Regions from separate parts of the Kribbella sp. WER1 genome, predicted to be linked through region 2. Evidence: riboswitches for the same ligand, from Rfam matches in the RefSeq annotation. Region 2 holds a riboswitch; each other region holds the start of a gene.
The links. A riboswitch is a leader RNA that binds a small molecule or an ion and turns the genes downstream of it on or off. The one in region 2 is predicted to bind cobalamin.

Region 1: linked by a shared signal. The riboswitch ahead of ACXJJ3_RS35915 (ribonucleoside-diphosphate reductase subunit alpha) and the one ahead of ACXJJ3_RS11490 (CbtB domain-containing protein) in region 2 are both predicted to bind cobalamin.
Region 3: linked by a shared signal. The riboswitch ahead of ACXJJ3_RS19155 (ABC transporter substrate-binding protein) and the one ahead of ACXJJ3_RS11490 (CbtB domain-containing protein) in region 2 are both predicted to bind cobalamin.

What each region holds. Positions count from the first base shown of each region.
Region 1 covers NZ_CM135186.1:7,350,282-7,352,533, forward strand. The annotation lists gene ACXJJ3_RS35915 (ribonucleoside-diphosphate reductase subunit alpha) at 1-935, opposite strand, end outside; cobalamin riboswitch at 1,093-1,260, opposite strand; gene ACXJJ3_RS35920 (DinB family protein) at 1,320-1,898, opposite strand; gene ACXJJ3_RS35925 (Fic family protein) at 1,969-2,252, opposite strand, start outside.
Region 2 covers NZ_CM135186.1:2,339,988-2,342,239, forward strand. The annotation lists gene ACXJJ3_RS11480 ((2Fe-2S)-binding protein) at 1-243, opposite strand, end outside; gene ACXJJ3_RS11485 (CbtA family protein) at 240-1,079, opposite strand; gene ACXJJ3_RS11490 (CbtB domain-containing protein) at 1,093-1,308, opposite strand; adenosylcobalamin (AdoCbl) riboswitch at 1,357-1,445, opposite strand; cobalamin riboswitch at 1,484-1,703, shown strand; gene metE (5-methyltetrahydropteroyltriglutamate--homocysteine S-methyltransferase) at 1,754-2,252, shown strand, end outside.
Region 3 covers NZ_CM135186.1:3,981,738-3,983,989, reverse strand. The annotation lists gene ACXJJ3_RS19160 (hypothetical protein) at 1-675, shown strand, start outside; cobalamin riboswitch at 685-872, shown strand; gene ACXJJ3_RS19155 (ABC transporter substrate-binding protein) at 900-1,925, shown strand; gene ACXJJ3_RS19150 (FecCD family ABC transporter permease) at 2,002-2,252, shown strand, end outside.

The DNA.
Region 1 (2,252 bases), 3.6 Mb from region 2:
TCGTCCTCGCGCAGTGCCATCCCCATCGCGACCCGCAGGAAGAACGCCTGTGGCAGCTCGTAGCGCACCTTGTCGATGTGCAGCAGGTAGCGGTCGTACAGCGTCTGCAGGGCGAGGAACGTGAAGTTCAGGTCGGCCTCGGGGTCGATCGCGGCGGCCAGCCGGTCGAGGTCGAAGGTGGCCAGCTCGGGGTCGAGCTGCCCGGCCTCGACGCCGACCGCGATGTAGCGCGCGAAGTAGGTCTTGTACGCCTCCCGCATGTCGGCCTGGCTGGCCTGCCGGGGCTCGCCGTGCACCCGGCCGAGCGCCTCGCGGCGGATCTGGTCCAGCAGCAGCCGGGACGCGGCGAAGCTGTACTGCGGCTCGGTCTCGACGTACGACCGGGCGGCCATCACCAGCGCGAGCTCGACCTCGTGCTGCGCGATGCCGTCGTAGCAGGCGCCGAACGCCTCGTCCAGGATCAGCTCGGGGTCGACGGAGTCCAGACCGGCGGCGGCCTCGGCGACCACGATGCGGAGCCGGTCGACGTCCAGTGGGGACCGGCTGCCGTCGGCCGCGCGGACGGTCAGCGCGGGCCGGTCGGTGACGCCGGACGGGTCGGCGGGTGTGCGGGCCTTGGTCCGCTCCTCGCGGTACAGCACGTAGGCGCGGGCGACCTGGTGCTCACCGGCGCGCATCAGCGCCAGCTCGACCTGGTCCTGGATGTCCTCGACCTGCACGCTGCGGCCGGCGTCGCCGCGGCTGGTCAGGGCGCCCACGACCCGGCCGGTCAGGTCGGCCACCAGGTCACGGACCCGATGGGTGGTGCCGGCGTCGGCGCCCTCGACGGCGAGGAACGCCTTCGATACCGCGACGGAGATCTTGGTGACGTCGAACGGAGTACTGCTGCCGTCCCGGCGGATGACGGTCAGCTCGACAGCCGCGCCCGTCTCCACAGGTGAAGAAGAAGCAATGGTCACTGGTGTGCGCTCCAGAAGAGTTCGAAGACCCGGTGCCACGCGAGCAGGCGCACGACGGGACCGGCAACACCGGCCGGGAACTCTGCCGTCACGCCCTGCGACCCACCCGCGAGGTCTCGGACCGCGTGCACCGGCGGTACACGCACCGGTGGCAGGTATCCGGACTCGCCGGCACGCCTGGAGGACGTGTCCGCTCACCGTTGCGGGGCAGTTCCGGACTCGCACCGGATTCCCCTGTTGCCTCAGAGTCACCCACATGTTGTGGCGTTGGCCACCCTGAACCACCAGCAGTAGTGATGTTAGAGGGATTGAACTAGATCTTGTGGGAGCGCCGCGCCGCGTGTCGCACATCTTGTGTCCTCACGCCGCGACCGCGTACAGGTCCTGGAGCGTCATGATCTCCGAGCCGTGATGGATGAGCTCCCGGTTCAGCCGCAGGACGACGTGCCCGAACGGTTCGGCGGCGTCCAACTCGTTCGCCTGGCTGAGGCCGACGGTCATCGCCTCGCTCTCGTCCAGGTCGGCGATCGCCTCCTGCCAGGCCTCCACCCAGTACGTCAGCCAGGCGACGGCGTCCTGCGCGTTGCCGTGCAGCGTGATGTCCGCGCGGCCCTGCCGGCTCGCCCCGAACGTCCACTCCCAACGCTCGAAGAACGTCTCGGTCAGATGCGCGATCAGCCAGGCGATCGTCCGCGGGCCGCGATGGTCCGGCTCGTCCGGCCACTGGGCCACCCATTCGCCGGAGCCAAGTGGCCGGTACCGCCCGGCGTAGTGCCGGCGGACCACGGTGAGCGCCTCGCTGCTCGGTCTCCAGAAGTACTGCTCGTCGGTCAGTTGGGCGAGGCGTCCGGACAGCACCATCCAGCTGAACCCCAGCTGGCCGCGCACCATTGCCATCGCCGACGGCCGGTGCAGGATGTCCCAGTCGAACGCCGCCATCTCAACTCTCCCCGGTACGATCGAACATGTGTTCGAATTCTTGCTCGACCTCGGAGGGAAAGTCAAACCGCTAGTGTGTCGGTTCTGGCCTCGCCGGAACGGGTCTGCTAGGCGGTTCGATCCGGGTGTCCGCGGCCGGGCTCGCGAACCGGCGTTCCAGCAACGTGAACGCGTCGATCAGCTCCGGCGCCTCGTAGACCCGGTTGCGTCGGCCGTCCGTGAGCTCCCGCAGTACCCCTGCCTCGACCAGGCGGGTGAGCCCCTGGTTTGCGGCCTGCTGGGAGCGCTCGATGAGCCGCGCCGCGGCCGCGAGGGTCAGCACCGGCGCGGCCGGAAGCGCCTCGATCAGCAGCT
Region 2 (2,252 bases):
CGCGGGCGAGATCAGGCGGGCGACCAGGCCGAGGTGCGTGACCGACGCGGCCACGCGGACCTCGACCGCCTCGGCGGACCGGCCGCTCACCGTCCCCAGGTAGTAGCGGGTCCGGGCGATGCGGTCCCGCAGGACCGACGGGTTGTCGACGAGCTCGGACATCCGGCGCCAGGGCGGTTCCGGCGCCGAGCCCGTGTGCTGCTCGACACCGAAGAACGGCCCCAGCTCCGCGAACAGCGTCACGCCGTGCTCGCGACCGGTGCGGGGGTGCGGAGCAGCCGGTCCGCGAGCGGGCCGAACACCAGGCCGATCACGCCCCAGAGCAGGACCTGCGCCCCGACGGAGTACAGCCGGAACGCGGACAGCAGGTCCGCGTCGAAGCCCGGGTAGACGATGGTGCCCTTGTCGTCGGTCAGCGGCCGCGGGGTCTCGGTCGCGTGCCGCCCGTACTCCTGCACGTTCGCGGCGAGATGCCCGAGCGACGGCAGGAGGGCCATCACGACACCGATCAGCACGACGTACGCCGCGAGCGCGACGAGGGTGGCGTTCCAGTTGCCGAGGCGCGGCTGCAGGCGCTTGCCCAGGGCAACGGCTCCGAGCAGGAACAGCACCGAGCAGACCACCATCACCAGGTACAGGTTGCCGCGGTCGTGGATCGTGGCCTCGTGGCCGATCGCCGGCGGGTTCGCCGGGTACTTCAGAAACGGCACCAGGTAGAAGCCGAGGAAGCCGCCGGCCGCGACCAGCATCGCCAGCGTCCGCGGGCGGAGCCTGCCGACCCGGCCGAGACAGATCGTGTACGCGACCGCGAACAGCGCGCCCATCGCGACGCCGAACAGCACGAGCCCGGCGCCGATCCCGAGGTTCGCCTGCAAGGTGCGGCTGAAGATGTCCGGTCCGGCTGCTTCGATGGGCAGTCCGGCCGCCTTGTCGAGGGCGTCCTGCGCGGCGTCGCGGCCGGTCTCGTAGTCGATCGCGGCCTGGATCTGCGGCTCGGCGAAGATCCGCGCGAAGACGAACGCGGCCAGGCCGCCCGCTCCGCCGGCCAGCAGGCCGCGGAGGATCAGTTTGTGCTCCATCAGTTCAGCGAGCTCAGTGGCAGGGGAAGCCGAGGAAGTGCCGTGCGTCGTGCACGAACTCGTGGATGTGCGTGTCCTTGCCGAAGACCGAGTACGCGCCCTGGTCGACGCCGATGAAGTAGTACACCAGGAATGCCAGGAACGCCGTACCGACCAGCCAGAGAACGGCCTTCGAGACCGGGAGGACGACCGGGGTCGACGCGGTCGAGGGTGCAGGCAGATTACTCACGTGGAGCCTCCTTCAGGGGATCGTGCGTCCCGCTACCGGTGGAGCGTCGTGACGGCGAAGTATCTGACTTACCGGACCTGTCCGGCTCACAGTGGCGCGACCGTGCCGAATTCCCATCGGCTTCCTTGCGCCGTCACTCATCCCGGAGCGTACAGGGTTCCCTGCCGACCTGCACTACCCTGGCGAGTGCAGCTGGTTCGACCTGGCCGCCAGTCAGGCCGTCGCAAGAGGGAACCCGGTGGGAATCCGGGACTGCCCCGCAGCGGTGAGTGGGAACGACCGTCGTCATCGAGCACTGGGCGGGTATGCCTGGGAAGCGACGACCAGTAGGTGTCCGGGGAACCAGACCGGACGGGCCCGCGAGTCCGAAGACCTGCCACTGCCCGCGCACACCCCTGTGTGTGCGGACTCACACCGGGACGGACTCGCGAAGGAGAGTTTCCCCATGACTGCACGTTCCACCGTGTACGGGTACCCGCGCCAAGGCGGGAATCGTGAACTGAAGAAGGCCGTCGAGGGCTACTGGAAGGGCGCCGTCGACGCCGACGGACTGCGCCGTACCGCCGCCGAACTGCGGGCCGCGAACTGGGCCCAGCTGGCCGCCGACGGGATCGACGAGGTGCCGACCGGCGACTTCTCGTACTACGACCACGTCCTCGACACCACCGTGATGCTCGGCGCGATCCCCGAGCGGTACCGCGACGCCGTCGCCGCCGACCCGCTGGACGGGTACTTCGCGATGGCCCGCGGCAGCCAGGACCTGGCACCGCTCGAACTGACCAAGTGGTTCGACACCAACTACCACTACCTGGTCCCCGAGCTCGGCCCGGACACGACGTTCACCGCCGACTCCGGCAAACAGGTCGCCGAGCTGCGGGAAGCACTCGCGCTGGGACTCACCGCGCGGCCCGTCCTGCTCGGCCCGATCACCTATCTCCTGCTGT
Region 3 (2,252 bases), 1.6 Mb from region 2:
TGCCAGCTGAGCCTCAGCGCCGCCGAGGGCGGTCCGGTGCTGCGGGTCGGCGTCTCGGTGCTGCAGGCGACGGCGGCGACGCTGGCGGCGGCCCGGAAGGCGTACGCCGCGCACGGGCGCGAGCCGGCCGTGGCCGCGAACCTCGGCGAGGGCGGGTACGGCACGAGCCAGTTCGTGGTGTTCCTGCTCGACCACCGGCTCTACAAGATCACCGGCCCGCAGGCCACGCTCGCGAAGTACGTCGTGATCGGCCAGGAGGTCGCCCGGCAGGCGCCGGGGCTGTCGGTGCCGGCGCTGGAGATCACCCGGCCGGAGTGCGACCGCGGATCGGACGCGGCCGAGAAGGTGATGGGTGTCGCGGCGACGGCCCGCCGCGACGGGGAGACCCTGGTCGGCGACCCGGTGTGCGGCTGGATCACCGCGACCAGCGTGCTGTACTCGTCGGTCCGCCGGGAGCCGGACGCGAAGGCGTTGATGGCGCCGCTCCGCAACGCCGCCACCTCGCAGTCGATCCCGCTCGGCGACGAGGGGTACATCGACACCGCGACCGGCCGGACCACGATCCGGGTCGGCGACAACAAGCTCGTCGACCTGGTCCCGCTGCCGGCCCGCGCGGTCAACCCGGACCTGATGACCCAGTTCGCGCTCGCGCTTTCGTCGCTCTATACCCACTGAGGCCGGGTGTTAGGGTGGCCGCGCCGTGGTGTTCGGGAAGCCGGTGAAGTACCGGCGCGGCCCTCGCCACTGTGATCGGGATGTGCACCTGTCGTACTCCGTGAGGGGGACCACTGGTCGTGTGAGCGGCTGGGAAGGTCAGGCTGGTGGACGCGGTACCCGTCAGCCAGGAGACCGGCCACGGCGCTGACCCGTCCACGAGGTGCTGGAGGAGCGGTCCGCCCATGGCCGTCGTACGTGTGCTTGCTGTTGCCCTGTCGCTGAGTGTGCTGGCCGGCTGCGCGCCGTCCGCCGCGGAGAAGCCCGCGGCCGCCACCACGGTGCAGAACTGCGGGATCGACGTGTCCGTCGACGGCCCGCCCAAGCGGGTGTTCGCGGCGTACCAGCCGGCCATCGAGATGGCGCACGCGCTCGGCATCTCGGACCGCCTGGTCGGGACCGCGTACCTGGACTCCCAGGTGCTGCCGGAGTACACCGCCGCGCAGTCGAAGGCGAAGTACTTCAAGAACCTGCCGAGCCGCGAGGAGCTGCTCAGCCTGAACCCGGACTTCGTGCTGTCCGGGTTCAACGACGTGTTCAGCGCGGCCGGCAGCGACGGGAGCTTCGGCAGCCGGAAGGGTCTGGCCGAGCTCGGCGTGCAGACGTGGATCTTCAGCCCGCTCTGCCCGACCGCGGACGGCAAGGGCGACGAGGCGATCGACCCGTCGACGGTCTCGATGGACAACGTGTACGCCGACCTGCGCGACCTCGGCCGGCTGTTCGGCGTCCAGGACCGTGCGGAGCAGGTGATCGCCGACCAGAAGAAGCGGATCGCGGCCGTCGAGGGCGCCGTGAAGGACGCGCCGCGCCCGACGGTGGCGATCATCCGCCCGGGTCTCGAGGGCGGCGGGATGACGGTGTCCGGCGGCCCGGACTTCGGTACGGTCCTGATCCGGCAGGCGGGTGGCGTGAACGCGTTCGCCGACCTGACCTCGAAGCGGAACGTGAAGATCAGCGTCGAGGAGTTCATCAAGCGTGACCCGGACTACGTGCTGATCAGCGGGTGCTGCGACGCCGGGCTGACCCCCGCGGCATCGCAGCCGGACGTCCGGAAGATCCTCGTCGATCCGGCGTTCGCGAACCTGAAGGCAGTGCGCGCGAAGCACGTCGTACCGTGGCTGTTCGCGAACCACTCGGCCGGCGTCCGCGGCGCGTACACGACCGAGAACCTCGGCCACATCCTGCATCCCGACCCGGGGCGTGTCTGGTGATTCCCCGCCTACTGCGGGGCACCCGGCACGGCACCTCCTCGCTACGGCGCGGAATCACCAGACACGCCCTGGTCAAGTGAAGCGGGCCGCCGGCCTGCTCGTCGTCCTGGCGGCCGTCGTGGTGCTGTCGCTGTGCGTCGGCGAGCACTGGATCGGGCCGGGCGAGGTGTACCGGGCGCTCGCGGACTTCAGCGGCAGCGACAGCGACCGCGTCGTCCGGTACCTGCGGATGCCGCGGACCGTCGCGGGGCTGCTGGTCGGCGCCGCGCTCGGGCTGTCCGGCGCGGTGATGCAGGCCGTCACCCGGAACCCGCTGGCCGACCCCGG